2 regions of the Lentibacillus daqui genome follow, and region 2 is predicted to be linked to the other one. Evidence: riboswitches for the same ligand, from Rfam matches in the RefSeq annotation. Region 2 holds a riboswitch; the other holds the start of a gene.
The links. A riboswitch is a leader RNA that binds a small molecule or an ion and turns the genes downstream of it on or off. The one in region 2 is predicted to bind lysine.
Positions count from the first base shown of each region.

Region 1 (10,907 bases), 1.4 Mb from region 2:
ATTCACGAGATGAAAAAATCTCCCCAAGGCAGAGAGAACAATATGGAAAATAACACAAGATAATTCCATCGTAAGCAAAGGGGGCAACGATATGACAGCCCTCTTTGTTTTTTTTAAATAGGAGGTGTGATTAAATGTTGCGTGTCCGTACTTATTTCATCGTCTCCTTTATCCTTCTGTTTATCATGGGTTTATTTCCTGTTCCGACAGCTGCGGACGACAATAACATTTACCAAACCCGAATGGCTCTCTATAAAAAAACAGAAAGCTTAACGCAAATCCCCTGGTATTATATTGCGGCTATTGATCAATATGAGCGCAACATGGGAAACGACAGCAATAAGAAATCAGAGCAAAAAGTTTCCATATCTATTCCGGATGAACTATGGTATGGCTTAGGAAACGGTGCCAAAAGTGATCATCCAAATGTAATAACACTTTTTAACGGAATCGGTAAAGATGGAAACGGCGATGAAAAGGCAGATCCGGGAAATCCGGAAGATGTTTTATATACAATGGCCAATTGGTTGTTGCAATATGGACCGACAAAAGAGGATATCAAAATCGGTTTATGGCATTATTATAAGCGGGATCTTACCGTCCAGACAATTATGAACACGGCAAAGGTGTTTCAACAGTATCAAAAGTTGCATTTAGTAGACAGGGATTTTCCGGTTGCAACCAATTACAATTATAGTTACAGGAGTACATGGGGGGACAAACGTGGATTTGGCGGAACCCGTATCCATGAAGGGACAGATATTTTTGCTGACTATGGAACACCGGTCAAATCGACCACCTATGGGGTGATAGAAATGAAAGGCTGGAACTTGTATGGTGGCTGGCGGATTGGAATTCGTGATATCAATAATATTTATCACTATTATGGTCACCTAAGCGGATATGAAGACGGAATTAAAGTGGGGCAAGTTGTGAAACCCGGTGATATCATCGGCAGTGTTGGCTCAACAGGTTATGGGCCGCCGGGAACCTCGGGGAAGTTTCCACCGCACTTGCATTATGGCATGTACAAAGATAATGGTCATAGTGAATGGTCGTTCGATCCATATCCATATTTACGCAAGTGGGAACGAATGGTGAAGTGAAATAACGGAAAAAACAAGAGCCATCATTGTATAAATAATGGCTCTTTTTAAGAGGATGTTCAAAAAGTCCGGTAAAAATGACACTTCGAATTTCGTCGTTGGCTTGCTTTTCCGCTCCTCATGTACCTTTTATGTACACTCCGGTGCTCAAAGCCACGCCGCCTAGAACTTCTCGGTCCTTTTTATCCTCCTTTTTGAACACGCACTTTAAGGAAAATTTAATTAAATTTATGAATTGGATTCTTTGGATTTTTTCACGGCATTTACAATGCTGGCCGCCAAGCCCCCCCAAATAATAATGATTCCAAAAATCGCAACAACAATCGCTCCTCCACTCATATTAGTTTGCCTCCTTCGTCTTTGATTGTGCTTCGTTCTCACGTGTTTTCCATTTAGTAAAGGTCATGATTATACCAATCACTAATGCCGCAATTGCTACAAACCAGCCACTATAAAAAATAAAGAAATCAGGATACCCTTCATAGTTACCATTTTCAGTTGCAAATTGTTTCAGTAAATTTTCTTTAAACAGACCAAACAGCATATAGCCGAGTACAAGTGGTGTAACGATTCCCAAGCTAGCAGTCCACCACCAGCCTAACCGGATATCAGAAATGGCATTTGCATGAGCTTTAAATTCTCCAAGTTTACGCAATCCCCATGCAACAAAAATCACTTCAATTAACCCAAGCAAAGCAACTCCAAACTGGTTAATAAAGTAATCGGTCGTATCCAGGAAATTTAATCCGCCTCTTGTGGCAAAAACAAAGGAACAGATCGCGGCGAGTCCGCCACCAAACAAAACTGCTTTTTTCCGGGTAATGCCGAATTTATCCACCAACCCGGCAACATAGGTTTCAGAAATCGATATTAATGAAGTTAACCCTGCGAGCATCAACGAGGCAAAGAATAAGAAACCAAATAACCCGTTTAGCGCTGGGAACTGATTAATGATTTGCGGGAATACTACAAATGCCAGCCCCACACCACCGGCAACAACCTCATCGACAGGTACATTTTGTTGGGTAGCCATGAATCCAAGTACAGCGAATACACCAATTCCAGCAAGTAATTCAAAACCGGAGTTTGCAAACCCGGTAATGAACGCATTATTAGTAATGTCCGACTTTTTGGGTAGATAACTGGAATACGTAATCATGATCGCAAAGGCTATTGATAAACTAAAGAAGATCTGACCATAGGCTGCAACCCAGACACCAGGCTTCGCAATTTCGGCAAAGTTCGGTTCAAAGAATGCGTTCAGTCCAGTCATCGCACCTGGCAGTGTAATGGCACGAATAACAACAATCAAGAAAATAATGACCAATGCAGGAATACAGATGCGGTTTGCTATCTCAATCCCCCTCTTAACTCCTGCGAACAAAATTCCCAATACGACAATCCAAACGATGATGAGCGGGATAAGTACACCAGGAACCAAACCACCAAAATTCCCCGGATCAACCAAATGCAAATAATCGTTAAACATAAATGATTCCGTGTCTGTTCCCCAGCTTAGATTAAATGAAAATAGTGCATAAGATATTGCCCAGGCGATAATAACCGAGTAATACGTTGAAATGACAAATGCAACCGCTACTGCCCACCAGCCGATGAATTCAGATTTCTTATGCATTCGGCTGTACGTTAACGGAGCTGAACCGCGATATTTATGTCCCATCGTGAATTCCATGATTAAAATCGGAATTCCTGCAGTTAGTAACGCAAATAAATATGGAATAAAAAATGCACCGCTTCCATTTTCATAGGCGACGGCCGGAAATCGCCATATGTTCCCAAGACCAATAGCTGACCCTACTGCAGCCATAATAAATCCCGCCCTTGTTCCCCATTGCGAACGATTTTCCATTGATTGACCTCCTCATTAGTAAGTTCTTCTATTTAATTATATTAGATTAAATTAAAATCTTTCCCCTTTTCTGATATTTATACTTGTATTATACCGTTACTTTTAGACTATGTCAAAGTGTTTCAACATATTGACCAACCAATATATGCCTAGCCGCATCACGCAAACTTTACCATCTAAAAACCCCCTCTCATCCACTGACAAGAAGGGGGTTGCGTTAATTTTCCACTTTTGTTTTTTCGATAAATTGAAATAAAAAACCAATGGCAACCAAAATAATGATAGCCGTCGCCAAAGCAAGGATCATATAGTTCGTCCAGCCAATAATCAAATAACCAATACATGAAACCAGTGCAGCCAACATTGCATACGGTATTTGGGTTAAAACGTGATCAATATGTTGCACACCGGCACCAGTTGAAGATAATATTGTTGTATCCGAAATCGGTGAACAATGATCCCCGAACACTGATCCGGAAAGCACCGCTGCTAATGTTGGCAATAACATATTTATATCTGCACCAAGTGTCACGTCCACTGCAATCGGCAGCATAATAGCAAATGTACCCCATGAAGTACCTGTAGCCAATGCCATAAAACCAGCAATAATGAAAAATAAAAATGGCAATAATGTTGTGCTTATCGAAGCATTATCCACAAGTGTTGCCAAATAACTCCCGGTTTCCAATGTGCCGATGATGGAACCAATCATCCATGCCAAAACTAATATATAAATGGCTGGAAGCATAGCCTTAACACCTTCGATAACAATCATTGTTAAAGAGGCCCTTGGGTGACTGGACCGGAGATGAAAAATCAGTGAGCTAATTACGGCTAACAATCCCCCAATGAACAGTGAAACATTAACATTTGTATTGGCGAAAACCTGCAAAAATCCAACTTCACCGCTTTCCTTTATGCCCGTAATAAACATCATCGCAACAGTTGCCACAACTAAAACAACAATTGGTACGATTAAGTGATAAACACGGCCGTTCTGATGCGGTGTGAAAGTCTCGCTTAAATCACCTGGTACTTTTTTATTCGGATCAACTACTTCCCCTGTCTGAACAGCCCGGTTTTCATGTTTTCGCATTGGTCCCATGTCGAATTTCATAAATGCTACGAGGAAAACAAGAATAACTGCTGCAATAGCATAAAAATTATACGGAATCATTTTGATAAAAGCTTCAAATGGCTGTATATTTGTTATTTGATTTGCAGCAAACAAACTTCCGAGCAACCCGATAATATACGCTCCCCAACTGGATATTGGCGAAAGAACAGCCACAGGCGCGGAGGTGGAATCAATATAATACGATAGTTTTGCACGCGAGACTCGATGCCTGTCCGTCAATGGTCTGGCCACTTGACCAACAGCAAGTGCATTAAAATAGTCATCAATAAAAATAATAATACCTAAAATTGCAGTCATCACCTGTGCCCCGACCCTTGTTTTGACACGTTTGATCATCCAATCACCAAAAGCATGACTTCCACCGGATGCTGTTATAAATGCAGTCATAATTCCCAGCATTAGTAAAAATCCTACCAACAACAGGTTGCCGCCGTCAAAGCTCCCATCGTCTACAAATATGCTAGCGAACGACCTCCATATTTCCTTTAAGAATTCTAAAATATTGAATTGATGAATGAATAATGCTCCTACAATAATCCCTGCCCCCAACGACAGCAATACCTTTCTTGTGAGCAAGACAAGTATTAACATAAGTACCGGGGGGATTAATGAATAAATTGTTCCCTCCATATGGTAAACCTCCATTTCTTCATCAAACGACCGGAGAACCTGGAAATTTTAAAGACATAAAAAAACAACGATAGAAAATAACCTACCATTGTTTTTAGTATACGTTATCCTCCATTTCGATCAGTAGTTCTCCATACATTTGTGATATGCATGACAGTATACCCCTTGTTCAAAGATACACCAGCATCGATAAATATGATCTTTATGATGCTTCGGCAACCAGCCCTTTTTCCAATCATCATCGTTGTCATTCTCCAATTGGATACTCATCCTGCTTGCGCCTCTACCTCACCGATCTGATAAGGTTGATTATTTATTTATATTAATACTATACTAGTCTACTTATCTTTTTGCAACTCATTTTTTGGTATCGAAATTGGCGGATTGTTGTTTCCCCCACCGCCGTAATATTCCGGAACTTTCCCCATCACAATACCGGAAGTCACATAAACATCAGTGCTTACTTCTTTGACACTGGTGGAAAACGGTATAACAATTTGCACTTCAGCCTCGGCATGAATATAAACCTTCACTAGCGCACTATTAATCCCGAATTTTTCTACTTCATGTTTTACATCCGTTTTCACATTTCCAACCAGCTCCAGGTTTACAGGTATTTGGGGGCCAAGATTAGAAAGTACAGTATTACCAGTTACTTCCCCAAGCGGGATATTGATCAGTGTCGGATCCTCGGTACTCTTCTCTTCTGCAGTATCCCCATAATCCAAATCAAGGTCCGATTGTTCATCCTCCGGAATTTCCCCACTATTCATTCGTAAAAAAAACTCTTCTGCTCTATCGGTTGCATATCGGTTTATTTCATTGATCGCATCAGGTCTGAATTTCCAGGATGTAATGTTGCCCTCATTATCCCTGGTAAACTCCGTAACATTTTCAAAATCATAATCCTCTGCGAATTTCACAGCAGCATTAATCCCACGGGTCGCAAACTCTGTTGTTTTCACTTCAGCTATATCCCTTAATGTCGGTTTAATCCCTGCATCCACAATAATAAGGGTTAGTCCAATCATAGCCACGAATAAGATCATGGTAATTACCAAAATATTTTTCGCTGGAAGTGGTGATCTTCTTTTCTTGAAAACTGGCCGTCGTCGCAACATCAACCCCCCTCTGAAACAATTTTATGCTTGTTTCAGAGGGGTTAGAATGCTATTTCCGGATTAATTATTCAAGCATTCTACAATTCTACAATATCCGGTCCAGGCATCTACGCCAGTCTGATATCTTTAACCACCGCCATTTGTAAAACCACTACCCGTCATCATGATATCTTGATCAAAGCATCACGACCGATCATACCCGGCTCCCAGTCATACTGTTTAGCTGCATCCGTTATCTTTTCAAGTGGTGCATTTAGTAAATCGTCAATTGTTTTCACCCCAACAGCGCGCCCGGCAATAACATGACGGTCTGCCAACATCTCATTCAATACATCTACATCCAAAGCACCACACATGATATAACCTATTTCATTTGTAATAATTAATAAATTCGTTTTTGGCAACTCTACTTCGATAGCGGTAAAGAACAAGCCCTCTACTTCCAATGGATTTACTGTTATCATGTTACCGTTTCCCCCCTCTTATTTACACTAACATATGTATTCAAGGGGCTTGGGCAATGACACTTGGTTGTGACCAGAAGCGGTTAAATCTCATATTACCGTTCAGCAAAGTCTTTTTTTAAAGTATAAGCGAGTAGATCACGCAGAAATTCTGGTAAAAAATATTTTTTTGTTTTTGATCTGGCCACTTCCGGAAGCAATCGACCGAATGTAAATGTATCGGCAACTGCAACCGTGTAAGTACGATCTGGATTGATAGGATTATCTTGAAACAACACTTCTCTGACTGATTCATGTCCATCGGTGTAAGCTTTTGTGCGAACGGTAATTCCGGAAAATATCATGCGCCCAATCAGCTTACCGCGAAAACCAAAACCTTTTAGTTGCAGCTCCATTAAATCTCTGGTAAACGATGCGCGGACAACCTCAAGCAATTCGTCGCCATTTAATTCCACGACACATGGATTAATTGGATGTGGACAGATTCGATGCACATCCTGGTACGTGACATCTCCAGCAGGCAATCGGTCAAGTAGCAGGCCAGAATTCAGCATCGCACAATCAGCCCTTGTCCAATGTTTCATGTTTGCTGTTAGTTTTTCCATAATTTTTGTATCCTCGAACCACTTCACCTCAATTGATTGATCCAGGTGCACAACTGTCTTGCCTAGTAAATCATCCGCTTGATCGGTAAGTTTTTGTATTTTTCTCTCTGTCCGCATGTCCTTGGTTAAATGACTAATGTCAGTTGCATATGCCTCTTTATGTACGAGTTGTTTGCGGTGATGATCCCATGTCAAAATAACTTCACCAATAAAGTGACAATGCTTCCCTGCCGCTGTCAGTATTGTATTATTAACGATCTCGCCTGTACGTAGTAAATGATGCGTATGTCCACCGATAATCACATCAATTTCGGGAAAACGTCGGGCTATCGTCTGGTCTTCACTGAGTCCTAGATGAGATAATAACACAATTATATCTGACGACTGTTCAACCATCTTGATTTCTCGTTCCAACACTGCAAACGGATCCGAAACATGCCAGTCCAGCAGCTCATAATAATCATTAAAAGGTGCTGTAAGACCAATAACAGCAATCCGTATGCCAGTTAATGACTGGACATACACATGTGAATGGAGCCATGCTGGAGCTGGTTCTGCCATATCATGAAGGTTGGCACAAACAACCTGAAAATTTGCTTGGTCGTAAAGATGGTATAAATCCTGGTGATTAAGCGTGATACCTTCATTATTCCCAAGCGTTACTAAATCATAGCCGGCATCGTTCATCAGGTCCACATTCGCTTTTCCCATAAAGGCTTCAGCAATTGGGTGCGCACGGTCTATATGATCACCAATATCCATTACCCAGCTGGATGCCCGCTCAAGCGATGTACTTGCCCGTGCATCATTTAAATATTGCACTACTTTCGGCCATTGGGAAAAGTTGCTATGCAAATCATTCGTATAATAAAAATATATTTTCTCCTGCATAGTTTAAACACCTTCTATTATTAATCGAATCCCAATGATAACAAGTAAAATCCGTAATATCCATTCCAATGTTTTTCCATTTAAGAATTGATTGGTTTTGGCTCCGATCGTCCCGCCAATCCATGCACCAGGAATAAAGAAAAACACATACTGCCAGTTAATATGGCCCAAATAAATATGTGAACTGACTGTAATCACGCTGATAAAAAAGATAATAAACATGGAAGTTGCTGAAGCTATATGTGCGGGGATACCAAACAACAAAATCATTGCTGGTACAATAATCGCTCCCCCACCAATACCAAACAGCCCGGATAAAACACCGACAATAACAGATAATACGATTATTTTCCAAATCGAAATGGTATAGCAATATGTTTTATTCCCAATCTGAAAGGAACGGTTATAATGTTCCTGATCATCCGTATGTTTCTTATCATGCTTGATTAAAAATAAAGTAGATATGACCAGCATCAAAATACCAAAATAGAGTGAGAATTTATCCGCATCAATGTACTGATTTAACCAGGCACCAAAAATACCAGCCGGAATACTTCCCACCAGAAATAAAAGGCCCGTTTTATAATCGATACGACCCTTTCGGAAATAGGATATAGACGAAGATAATGCCGTAACAACCATCACCATTAAGGAGACTCCCACAATCGTTTGAGGGGTTGCCCAAGCGAACATATCGGTATAATGGAACAAAAACAACAAACTTGGAATTAAAATGACCCCGCCGCCAAGTCCGATTAAACTTCCTACAAAAGCTGTTACAATGCCAATGAATAAACAAATGATGTAAACCAATTACGAATCCCTACTATCTCACGTTGTCGTTACTTGATATGTCTATCACCATACTAGCACGCATTAGTAATGAATTCTATTGATATAGGCTAGTTGAACAAAAATAAAAAGAGCCCGCAAATTGCGAGCTCTTTGGTGGGTTCAAACTTAACCTACCGAACCTTCCATTTCCATCTTGATCAGCCGGTTCATTTCAACGGCATATTCCATTGGAAGCTCTTTAGTAAACGGCTCAATAAAGCCCATTACAATCATTTCTGTCGCTTCTTCTTCTGTTAATCCCCGACTCATTAGATAAAATAATTGTTCTTCTGAGACTTTAGATACCTTTGCTTCGTGTTCCAAAGAAATGTTATTGTTATAAACTTCATTATATGGAATGGTATCCGAAGTTGACTCATTATCCATGATTAACGTATCACATTCAACATTGGCACGGGCATTTTCTGCTTTACGTCCAAAGTGAACAAGTCCGCGGTAGTTTACTTTTCCGCCGTGTTTGGAAATCGATTTGGATACGATCGTTGACGAAGTGTTTGGTGCCAGGTGATGCATTTTTGCACCAGCATCTTGACATTGACCGCGTCCGGCAATTGCAATCGATAGGGTATTACCGCGTGCACCTTCACCTTTCAATAGAACAGCTGGATATTTCATGGTCAATTTTGAACCTAAGTTTCCATCGATCCACTCCATTGTCGCGTTAGCCTCACATGTCGCACGTTTCGTTACCAGATTATAAACATTGTTTGCCCAGTTTTGGATCGTTGTATAGCGGCAGTATGCGTCTTTTTTAACAAAGATCTCCACAACCGCGCTATGCAATGAATTCGTCGTATAGACTGGCGCCGTACAACCTTCTACATAATGGACAGAAGCACCTTCATCAACAATGATCAGCGTCCGTTCAAATTGTCCCATATTCTCCGAGTTGATACGGAAATATGCTTGCAATGGTGTCGTTGTTTTTACACCTTTTGGTACATAAATGAATGATCCACCAGACCAGACGGCTGAGTTAAGGGCAGCAAATTTATTATCTGTTGGCGGGATAGCTTTACCGAAGTATTCCTTGAATAATTCTTCATGTTCCTGAAGTGCTGTATCCGTATCTTTAAAAATGATACCCATTGCCTCCAGATCCTCTTTCAGGCTGGAATAAACAACTTCAGATTCATATTGGGCGGAAACCCCTGCCAAATATTTTTGTTCTGCTTCCGGAATTCCTAACTTGTCAAATGTTTGTTTGATTTCATCAGGAACCTCATCCCATGTTTTTCCCTGGCGTTCAGATGGTTTAACGTAATAAACTATTTCATCAAAATCCAATTCAGACAGGTCACCGCCCCATTGTGGCATTGGCCGCTTATAAAAATGATCCAATGCTTTCAGGCGATAATCCAGCATCCATTGTGGTTCCTCTTTCATTCTCGAAATTTCTTCAACTACTTTTGGCGTTAAACCTCGTTCCGTACGAAAAATAGAGACATCTTTATCATGAAATCCATATTTATACTCTTCCATTTCTGGCATATTCTTAGCCATGAAAAAACCTCCTTTAAGGTATGATCCTTCCTAACCCTGTGGCCAGTTCATTTTCTCCAGGCTTGCAAATGACCGGCGCCTATTTATCTTCGTGGACCCCTTTTTCCATCGCTTTCCATGCAAGGGTTGCGCATTTAATTCTTGCAGGAAATTGGGAAACACCCTGCAATGCTGCAATGTCATCAAAATCTGCCTCTTCCATGTCAACATCTTCTCCAAGCATCATGTTGGAAAATGTTTTTGACATTTTTAATGCATCATTAATATGTTTCCCTTTGATTGCCTGTGTCATCATGGACGCCGATGCCATACTAATGGAACAACCTTCTCCATTAAATTTAGCATTCTTGACAATACCGTCTTCTACTTGTAATTGCAGCTGAATGCGATCTCCACATGTCGGGTTATTCATATCGACAGTCAGCGCATCGCCTTCTACTGTACCCTTGTTGCGTGGATTTTTATAATGGTCCATGATTACTTTTCGGTATAGTGTATCGAGGTTAAAAGACATCACCAAAATACTCCTTTGTTTTCAAGAGTCCCTCTACAAGCCGATCAATATCTTCCATCGTATTATACAAATAAAAGCTTGCCCTTGCAGTAGCCGTTACGTTTAACCATTTCATCAACGGCTGGGCACAATGATGGCCGGCACGAACTGCAATCCCTTCCGCATCAAGTACAGTGGATACATCATGCGGATGCACATCATCCAAATTAA
Region 1 covers NZ_CP114176.1:1,302,421-1,313,327, reverse strand. The annotation lists gene O2S85_RS06625 (YhcN/YlaJ family sporulation lipoprotein) at 1-63, shown strand, start outside; gene O2S85_RS06620 (M23 family metallopeptidase) at 135-1,106, shown strand; gene O2S85_RS06615 (methionine/alanine import family NSS transporter small subunit) at 1,335-1,445, opposite strand; gene O2S85_RS06610 (sodium-dependent transporter) at 1,447-2,976, opposite strand; gene O2S85_RS06605 (Na+/H+ antiporter NhaC family protein) at 3,194-4,744, opposite strand; lysine riboswitch at 4,861-5,038, opposite strand; gene yunB (sporulation protein YunB) at 5,083-5,865, opposite strand; gene O2S85_RS06595 (YunC family protein) at 6,027-6,329, opposite strand; gene O2S85_RS06590 (bifunctional metallophosphatase/5'-nucleotidase) at 6,425-7,825, opposite strand; gene O2S85_RS06585 (sulfite exporter TauE/SafE family protein) at 7,829-8,638, opposite strand; gene sufB (Fe-S cluster assembly protein SufB) at 8,786-10,183, opposite strand; gene sufU (Fe-S cluster assembly sulfur transfer protein SufU) at 10,263-10,697, opposite strand; gene O2S85_RS06570 (cysteine desulfurase) at 10,687-10,907, opposite strand, start outside.
Region 1: it holds a riboswitch for lysine, as region 2 does, so the genes downstream of both, O2S85_RS06605 (Na+/H+ antiporter NhaC family protein) here and dapA (4-hydroxy-tetrahydrodipicolinate synthase) in region 2, are expected to answer to the same signal.

Region 2 (10,907 bases):
ACATAACCGGTTACATGTTTATGTTCCTGTTTTGCCTCTTTAATCACTTCTGCCAACACCGGGTACGTTTTTGCAATGGACTTATTAATATTTTTCTTATTATGGGTCTCGCTTGCCGACATAAATACGGATGCACCATCAATTCCGGCTTCCAATGCGAGTTCCAGTCCTTTCATATTGGGAACGAGAGCGGAATAACGGACATTTGGGTTACGATTTATTTTCAGACCAACTTCATACGCATCCGCTAGTTGCGGAATCCACTTCGGATGAACAAACGATGAATACTCAATTTCCTTCACCCCGGTTTCCGACAACATGTTGATCCAATTTATCTTGTCAGCAGTTGAGACAGGTTTCTTTTCATTTTGTAAACCGTCACGTGGTCCAACCTCTTTAATCTGTACACGACTTGGCCAATAAACCATTATTGTCCCTCCTTTTTAATTTGGAGCTATCCTTTACAATTGAATCCGCTTACATGCGAAATAGAAGATCTCTTTAATACATTATTCAAAACAGGGGTAATGCGATCATGAAATGAAACATTTGCCCAATTATATTCAATACAGTTTATCTATATTCAACCTTGTTGAGTTAAGTATATAATAAAAATTCTAAAAATGTCAACTGACTGGTGTGATAGGTGACCGCAAAAGGTGTAAAGGAAGTGCTATTTGGGATAAATTATCGAGGTTGCGAAATACTATGCATGGTTTTATTCAAAAATTGGTACCGTTTTTGAAAGGAGAAAGTAAGATGAATACGGAAAACAAAATTTTGTCATCCTTAAATTACTTTAGCATCTTTTTTGCCCCGTTTTTGTTTCCGCTTATCGTTTATTTTGTAACAAAGGATGGACGTGTCAAATACCATGCCCGACGTGCTTTGCTATCTCATATCATTCCGATCATCGTCATTGTTTTAGCCATTATTTTGGGTGTTATTTTTGGCATGTACAATTCTACGGGGCTTGCAACAGGGACGATTCTGATTGGCTATTTGATAGCAGGGATTTTATACATTGTTTACCTGGTTTGGAATGTCGTACAGGGAATAAAAATTTTTAGCTGAATGAATAAATCAGCCAAAATTACGTGTCATTTACCCAATTTGCACGTTATCCATTGGCAAACATATAGTGTAGAGGGATTTATCACGCATGAACCGGCAGTAAGACACCTTCTTATCTTGCAAGTAACATTGAAGAGAAGTAGGTGCATCACGAGAACAGGTGGGAGGGTAGCATTCTGATGTATTATCATCCGCTTCAACCCTATCCGGGATCAATATATTGTTTGCCATTTATCCCGGTTAATCAACCGGTTGACAACTATCATCGAATACAACCGCAAACAGGGTATCCGGAAATCGGACGGCAATATCCCAAAGTTGATCCAACCCTTTTTCATCAATCCGCTGAAACGTTTAAACAATTAATGAAGGATGGAAACGTCTTGTTGAATAAATTGAGTGAATCAAGGGAATTTGCCGGCAATGTAATGGATGCTGCACAGCGCGGTGATCAAAACAAGGTAAAACAGTTGATCCACTCAGCCGGTATCAAAGAAAGAGTGGAGGTACGCTATACCCCGGACGGCATAACTTTTGACATGTATTCCGACAAAGGGCAATGTTGTAAATTGGCAATGTCACTGCGTTGGAAATAACAGGTTTTTCATGAACGGCTGTCTTAAACTAAGTGGTTTAGCCGTTCTGATCCTGTTTGATTCACGATTTCTTAAGTCCATAATACAATCAAGCCTGGTGTGATAATCGAAACAACCACTGCACTAACAACCATAGCTACTGTACTAATCGATCCCTCTAGTGGATTACTTTCCATCGCGCTGGCCGTTCCCATCGCATGAGAGGCACATCCCAGCCCTACACCCTTACCTAAATAGTGGTTAACACGGAAAAACTTTAAAATAAAGGAACTGATCATGACACCACCAATCCCGGCAATCATCACAAACACAGCGGCAAGTGGGGTAATTCCTCCCGTTGAGTCAGCGATTGCCATTGCAACTGGTGTTGTTACTGATTTGGGGCCAAGGGAGTAAATAATTAATTTATCAAATCCAGCCCATTTTGCCAGCAATATACCGGTCGAAACACCAACTACCGCCCCAGTTAAAGTGCCGCCGAGAATTGGTATGATTAGTTGTCGCAATGTATCCCGTTGTTGGTAAAGCGGATAGGCAAGCGCAACAACAGCGGGGCCAAGCAGTTTATTAATCCAATCACCGCCTACCATATATGTTTCATAAGGAATTTTAAAAACTAATAATCCAACAATAATGAGAAACGTGGCGATAATGACAGGTGCGGTAAAACTGAAATTAATCCGTTGATGAACTTTTATCGAAAACAAATAGATTAATAGCGTACCAATAATCGCAGCTACCCCGATGAAAAGATTAATCATCCTTAACATCCTTCCAGCGAATAATCCATTGACTAACAAGCCCCGCCCCGGCCATCACCAGTACAGTACTTATTAGGATAATCACGATTAAAAGTGACCCCTTGCCAGCGAATATATTGGCATAGTTTAATATACCCACTGTAGCCGGGATAAAGAAAAAGGTCAGATGTTTAACAAAAAAACCAGCCCCATCCTTGATCCACTTCTCTTTGATAATATTCATGGATAACATGGCGAATAATAGTATCATACCGATCACACTACCTGGTATCGACAAATGAAGGACGTCTTGAATACCGTTACCAATCATATAGATAACGCACAAAATAGCAATCTGCACTACAACTCTACAAAATTGCAACCTCGGACACTTCTTTCCGTAAATAGAATAAAACCAGAAGCATCTATTATAGACCCGCCAAACAAATTTGACAATGCGGGACAAAGGGACAGGCACATTATCCCACTTCTTTTTTCAGTGCGGTCAGCGGCTTTGCCCATTTTTATCGACAGGACCATTCGCTTTTTTTCGGCACTTCCATAAAATGGTGGGACTGGAGAACCGCCCCTTTGTCCTATAGCCAGGCATCGAAAAAGTCCCGGTAGCCTTGTTTCATGATGGTGCTGGAAAAGTTATCAAATGCGTACTTCCGGTTTTCCTGTGAGACTTTGTATGGTGATGCAGCTGCCATATTGACAAGCTCAAACCAATTTTGCTCGTTTCCGGAAAAAGCGTGCTGCGAACTAATATGCCTGTAACATGGGTGTTCTGGCTTTACAATGATTTTTCCCATTGCTAACGCCTCAGTTAAGGGCATCGCATAGGTATCAAATTTCGAGCAGCTCCAAAACACTTTGGCACTATTCATCAATGCAAAAATCTCATCCTGTGACAGCGCAAACTCCAATTTTACATTATCCGGTATGACATATTTTTTAACACTTTCCCGATATCGCTCCCCACCGAATACCATCACCACTTCCTTATCCGGATTCTTTCGTGCATATTCAAAAACCAGATCGGGCCGGCGATTTTCCTCGTCCCTGCCAATCCAGAGAATCCGGTTATCGATGATTTGCTGTGGGTCAAAATATTTGTTGGCCATATTCTCATTAAAACCAATCGGAATAACCGTTACATCCTTCACATCAAATGTTGTCATCAATTTGTCTTTTAAATATTCAGTTTGCACAATCGCCTTATCCACTATCCCGTAAAATGGCTTCATCATTTCATAACCAGTTAATGCCGGATCCGGGATACTGTGTGGAAAAAGCACACTATGCTTAATAAACATGTTCAGATAGGTAAACCCCGATACGGTGTATATAACATGATCAATATTTTCCTTATCAAGTTTATCCAGCACAATGTCGTAATTGACCAAATCACCCTTTTCATACTCGTAACCTGGAAGATGATCATATTCGCTGACATGGCGCTCCGGGGAAATAAAAACGATTTCCACTCCCAATTCCTTGCCAATTTGCTTTAATCGATCAGCAAATACACGTGGCCCTTGTGCTTCTGCAAATTGTATCTTACGCATAACCAGCCCAACTTTTTTCATGTCTATCTCCTCGATTCTTACTATTTCAGCTTTATATTTATCATATCACAGCGATTGGGTAGTTGAAGTTTATTAGGCCCCCAAAAATTTCCAGTTGGGACTCCTTAATTGGGATTAGCAAGACGTAATAGTTTCTGATCTCGTAAACGTTTTGACGGTACAGCTTGTTTGCATTGTAAATTTGTCAACGATTCCGGATATTGTATCAGCGGTTTTGTACATTGTATCAGCGATTCTGGGCGTTATATCAGCGATTTCTCACATTATATCAGCGATTCCCGTTTTTTGGCGGGAAAAAAACATCCTTTCACCAACAACATTTTGGGTTGGGCGTCATTTGCTTGTCCACCAGTCACCCTCCACTATGTTCATTCAATATTCTGGTGAGGGCGGTTTGATATGTTTGATAATCTTGTTCGGAAAACAATACCATTTTGACAATGCCAAATGGATGTGCAGTTAAAAAGTTAATAATCGTTTTCATAGCTATTTCGGCCGCCCGGTCTATTGGAAACCGATAAACGCCTGTCGATATAGATGGAAATGCAATACTGTTCAACCCTTTCTCCAGGGCTAAGTTCAAGGAATTTTCATAACAGCTTTTCAGCAAAATATCCTGCTCATGATCTCCCTTTTTCCAAATGGGGCCGACTGTATGAATCACATAACTGGCCGGCAGTTCAAAGCCATCGGTAATAACCACCTCACCAGTTGGCAATTCCGCTCCATGTAATACCTCCGACCGGATCCTTTTACATGCAGCAAGTAATTCTTTCCCTGCTTTCCGATGAATGGCACCATCGACGCCACCCCCGCCAAGCAGTGTCCCATTAGCCGCATTAACGATCGCATCTGTTTGCTGATCGGTGATATCCCCAACCATTAGTACCAGTTCATTTCCATTCATGTTTACGTGCATTTATAGCCCTCCTATAGCTTTACTCCTTTGTACAACCGCTTCACTATCTTGTCAACTAATCGTTCCTGCATAGAATCAAAATCATTTTAATCAATTTACTTTCTAACCCTTGTTGTTTTTTCATTTATCTGGTACAGTACAAGTAGTTAAATATTTTCTTATTTCAATTCTTTTGATATAAGGATAGAGGAGCAAAGACATGAGTACATCATAGGAGGATCATGAGAATCCGGTGATCATGGTGGAAAGGGGAATTTGCCGAAGCGGAAGGAAGCTCATGTTCCGGACGCTGGTTCTGTTATTGAATAAATGCAGGACTGTCATATAGTGAGCTATATGGAGGGCTATCTTACGCAGAAATGTTCATATAAAACTATTCTGCAGCAATGAAGCCGTCGTTGCTGCTTTTTTGCGTTTAAGCCGATTGCCCTGATCATCCTTATTCCAAAAAAGGCAAGTAAAATTTTTCAAAGGGTGTGACGACATGTATTTCGGTCAGGTATTAACTGCAATGGTAACGCCATTTAATGCCAATGGTGAGGTGGATTATGAAGCAACCGCTGCTTTAGTGCAACATTTGATTGCCAATGGATCAGATGGTTTGGTCGTAGGAGGAACAACGGGAGAATCACCTACGTTAACAACTGAAGAGAAACTGCAAGTATTTAAATTTGTTAAGGATACTGTAGGGGAACAGATCCCTGTGATCGCCGGAACAGGATCAAACAACACGCACGCATCTATCCAATTAACACAACAAGCAGAAGAGATCGGCGTTGACGGGGTCATGCTGGTTACCCCGTATTACAACAAACCATCACAGGAAGGATTGTTTCAGCATTTCAAGACAATCGCCCAATCTACATCATTGCCGGTAATGCTTTACAATATTCCCGGACGCAGTGTAATCAATATGTCACCGGAAACGATTATTGCCCTGTCGAAAATCGATAATATCGTTTCAGTGAAAGATGCCGGCGGGAATTTGGATGATACAGCGGCAATCATTCAGGGAACACCAGTTGATTTCACCTTATATAGTGGCGATGACAGTATGACCTTGCCCATATTATCTGTTGGCGGAACTGGGGTTATTTCCGTTGCATCGCACATTATCGGCAATGAGATGCAGGCAATGGTGCAACATTTTAAACATGGTGAGGTACAACAGGCCGCGGCAATGCATCGCAAACTTTTGCCGATCATGAAGGCATTATTCGAAGCGCCTAGCCCTACACCTGTAAAAGCTGCTTTAAACATAACTGGCATCCCGGTCGGCGGGGTTCGTTTACCACTCGTTCCATTAAATGAAACAGAAATGAATACGTTAAGACAAGTAATCCCTGTAAGACAAACGAGAGCTATCAGCTAACATGATTGACATCGCAACGGTACGAGACTGTTGCGATTTTTTTATGGGCTCTTTTTTTCACAAAAATCCTGTGTTGTATCCCATAAGGTTATTCAAATAGTTCAAAAGCTTATATTTCCTCATCAGGACAGGTGCTGATTATGCCTTTGAAAAGAAACGATGACATGATGGATTAAACCAATAAATCCAGGAGCCCATGCAGCGATGGAAATCACGAACATAATCTTAGGAATGATTAGTAGAAAATGCAGTCCCAATGCTTCAGAAAACTGATATGTACTTGTTGTATACATCGCCAGCGGAAAGGCCATTCCCCAAAATTGCGGATCATAAGTCAGTGGATAATGATGGATGATATGCCGCCAAATCGCCAGGATAAAAAGTAACGGAATCCACCATGTACCCGTAATCCAGAAGAATAACGTAAAGCCTTTTAAAAACGGGGTAATCTGATGTAAAAACGGCAATAAGTCCGCATGCATAATCAATGTTGACCCTGCTAATGTTGTAATAGCAACGGCCCCCATATTAATCCAATACGGCGGTGTCAGTGCCTCAAACTTGAACTCCACGAACGTAAACCGGTAAAAGATTAACGTAATAATGTTCAAATATAGCATACACCCTAGAAAATACATGGCTAATGTATAGAACAAAAGGATTCGTTGCGCCTCTCCGCCTACGTAAGGCGCCAATAATGTTCCCAAAATAGCAATAGACTGCGTGGCAACTGAAGCAATTAACCATGCCCCATTAATTCCCTCAGCGATTGTCGGCTTATTCTTGCGTACAGTAACCGCCGTAAAAAAGGTATACATAATAATCAACCATAAAATAATAGCCAGCGCAAACAGGTACTCAGATACGACATGATGATGCCCAACGATAATCAATTGACTGCCAAACACTGACGTTCCCGCAACCCATGTAAAAAAACCTGGCCCTTTCGAGTGGCTGGTTAAATCATTTAATACATTTGGAAGGAAGTAAATAATGCGAATAATCATTAGTGTCCATAATCCAATATAGGCAAATATGTTTATAACCAGCAATGTCTTGGCAATCATATGCATTCCGAGCAGGTATGAACCTATTGATAATGCACCAGTTGCCATTACCATTGCAAAATAACCGGAAAACAAATGCTCAGCTTTTTCCTTCAAAAAATGGATCATTAATTCCACCTCTAGTTCTGTTCCTACTACGTTCTTTATTTAGGATCACTAGCGTTGCATAAAGTTTTTCTACAAATATCAAGAAAAATATTTAGTTGGAACATTAGGAATAATGGGAGTTTTCACTACAAAAGTCTATAAAAAAACCTTATAATAAGGGAATGGTAGTCCTGTCCAAATCCCAAATTATAAGGAGAACTCATGGACAATCATACCATAAAAACTGTATTCAAGGAATACATTCATCCATTAGATTCAAAAGTAACCCAAAAAATGGTCGATCACGCAGAACTTGATAAGTATGTTAAAAAGCTTGATCTACTAACGTTTACCAATGCTTTTATCTATGCACAACTGAAAAACTTAGATAGTTTAAAACGAATAAGCAATACGATTAAACGCAAGAAAACAGTTCAAAGGCTAGTAGGTATTGAAAATATTAGTAAGTCACAGCTTTCTCGAAAAAACAGAAGTATCCCACATGAAATTTTTGAAGTGATTCTACATCATTTAATTCAGAAGTTGCACCATATACTTGGACCAAGAATGGTAAGTAAAGAACTTGGTAAGCTTCATTTGATTGATTCATCAACCATATCCATGTGCCTCAGTCAATATGAATGGGCAGATTTTCGAGAAACAAAATCTGGAGTGAAGATGCATACTTCCATTTCCTTTTGCGATGGCATTTCTTACCCAAATAAAGTAAATCTTACTCCGGCAAGACCTGCGGATGAAACACAGCTGGACGCATTGATTGTAGCGGATAAAAATGTGCTGCATGTGTTCGACCGTGGCTATTTCAACTTTGAAAAGTTTGAAGCCTACTCGAAAGCTGGTATTCGTTTTGTGACACGAATTAAATCAAATACTGTTGTGCATGTCATCGAGGAAATGCCGGTTGACGATACTTCTCCAATCACTCGACATGCGATTATAAAGATTGGAAACATGAAGCATGAACTGCAATTAGTAGAGACCCGAGATAGTGAAGGGAATCAAATTAGAATCGTGTGTAATGATGCAAAGGTGAGTGCACAGGAAATAAGCGACCTTTACCGAAATCGTTGGCAAATTGAATTATTTTTCAAATGGGTAAAGCAACACCTTGTAATCAAAAAGTTGTATGGAAAAAGTGAAAATGCCGTATACAATCAGCTCTATCTAGCGATGATCACGTACTGTTTAACACTGCTTATGAAGAACAGAATAAGCTATAAAGGCACACTACTAGAGATGCTTCACTGGATTCGTGATTGCTGGGATAAATCAATGACGAATTTTATTTCCGAAGTGTTTAAACCACCTGAAGGCACATCTAGAGGACGACGGCGGCAAGAACACGAACGAATCTTTGAAGAAACCCTAGCACAATATGAATTAGGAGAGATTTTTCATTTAGATAACTTGGTTTATGATCCACTCATTTAAATAGTATATAAAATTCAAAAAATGGATGAAGGGCTACCTTTAAACCCTCGTTGTTCTTTTTTAATTTTATAGAAGGAATATATGACAGAATATTCACCCGATTAAGTCGGGTAGCTAATCAAGATGATTGACTTTCAGAAATGGTTTTAATGCAACGCTAGTGATTTAGGATAAGCGTAGCACAATGTAAAAGGAAAATCGATGGCGGGCCATGCGCATGTGATTTTGATCGCCATCAATATTGTGTGAGCAGGGGGTATCGACCATATTGGGGGGATTTCAACTGTGATGGCAGGAGTATCAACCGAACGGATGGATGTATCGACCACTTCACAAAAATTATCAACCATTTAGGCTCCGATATCGGCCACTATCAAAAGATTTATCAATTGGAGAGTAATCTCGACTGAACGATAGGATGAATTGATTGACCTGAAAATGCTCCACCACCATTAATAAGCCATCACAACTTTTCACGTTATGATGGCAATGTGATTTACGTATAAAATGAATTAAAATCCGGTTAAAATAGACCTTTTACATATAAACGGTGGTCTGCCAAAGCCTTTATGTTGTAATGGGCATTTTTGTCTCATAGCAAAAAAATTACCAAAAAAACCCTGGATAATACGGGTAATATCCATAGCCACCGAAACCGCCGTAACCACCATAATGCGGAAATAATAGATAACTTGTCAGCAGCCCACCTGCCAAACCGCCAAGGAAAGGTCCAAATCCATATCTGACAGGTACTGGTCCGCCAATATCACTCCCAAAACCAGGATATCCGTTAAAACCCACTCCGTACCCTTGAACCGGCTCTTGCATTTCCTCTTGTGAATTTCTTTGTTGTTCTGGCACTGCAGTTGACAAATTCTCTTCATAATTAGGCATTGCGGCTTGCTGATTCCATTCGTTATTCATTCTTTTCCCTCACTTCAAAATGTAGTATATGATATCCTTATGCATTTGCCTAATGAAGGTGTTGGGCGTTTTCACCAGAAGTAGGTAATTACAAGTTATTACATCAAATCAAATTTTCAAAAAATAGTGTTTGGTGTTAACATCAGCTTTGTGGTATCATATATCTAACAGATACATATCATATAGATAGGATGATCCTTTTGAAAGAATACAATCATACTACCTACGCAATACTTGGGATTTTGACAACTACATGCAAATCCGGCTATGCAATTAAACAATTCATTGACCAAAGTTTAAACCACTTTTGGAAAATTAGTTACGGGCAAATTTATCCAACCCTAAAATTTATTGAAGAAGAGGGATTGGCTACAGTAAAAACAGCTACACAGGAAGGAAAGCCTGATCGAAAGGAGTATTTCTTGACACAAAAAGGAAAAACAACCTTAAAAGAATGGCTCAAACAACCGATTGAACAAATACCTGTGGAGCGAAATGAATTGTTATTGAAATTATTTTTTGGACGTCATCAATCCACAGCAAATACGCTAAATCAACTGAACGATTACCAGCAAAAATTGAAAATAACTTATCAAACTTACACAAACATAGAACAAATGATTACGACAAATAAACATGATCAAAAAGATGCAACCTATTGGCTATTTACCTTAGATTATGGAAAAAGGGTAACACAGGCAGCGATTGAATGGTGCGAGGCGACTACCGAACAGATTAAAAAGGTAAAAGATGCTTCGTATTCGAAGTAAGTGAATTATCATATCTGGGTGTCATGATGGATCCATCAAATGGGAGGAATAAAATCATGAGAAAGTCAATTTACACTGGCCGTTACATTACCGACAATGACAGCGATCTTGTTGTATTTCTAATCGGCATGCGAATGAACAAACGATTTGCAGTACACAAATGGCTACCAGTTTTCAAGGCAATGCGAGGCATGATTAAAGAGCTGTACATGAACAAGGAGGAGTTAGGTTTTTTATCCATGGAAAATTACTTTGGACTACGAACAACTCTCATGATTCAATACTGGCAGTCGACTGAGGATTTACTTGCCTAT
Region 2 covers NZ_CP114176.1:3,675,893-3,686,799, forward strand. The annotation lists gene O2S85_RS18270 (hydroxymethylglutaryl-CoA lyase) at 1-428, opposite strand, end outside; gene O2S85_RS18275 (magnetosome magnetite crystal formation protein family) at 760-1,074, shown strand; gene O2S85_RS18280 (YuzC family spore coat inner layer protein) at 1,254-1,670, shown strand; gene O2S85_RS18285 (LrgB family protein) at 1,742-2,431, opposite strand; gene O2S85_RS18290 (CidA/LrgA family protein) at 2,424-2,792, opposite strand; gene O2S85_RS18295 (glycosyltransferase) at 3,007-4,002, opposite strand; gene O2S85_RS18300 (O-acetyl-ADP-ribose deacetylase) at 4,355-4,921, opposite strand; lysine riboswitch at 5,098-5,276, shown strand; gene dapA (4-hydroxy-tetrahydrodipicolinate synthase) at 5,406-6,293, shown strand; gene O2S85_RS18310 (tellurite resistance/C4-dicarboxylate transporter family protein) at 6,416-7,468, opposite strand; gene O2S85_RS18315 (IS4 family transposase) at 7,670-8,899, shown strand; gene ymaG (inner spore coat protein YmaG) at 9,506-9,823, opposite strand; gene O2S85_RS18325 (PadR family transcriptional regulator) at 10,024-10,593, shown strand; gene O2S85_RS18330 (DUF4188 domain-containing protein) at 10,650-10,907, shown strand, end outside.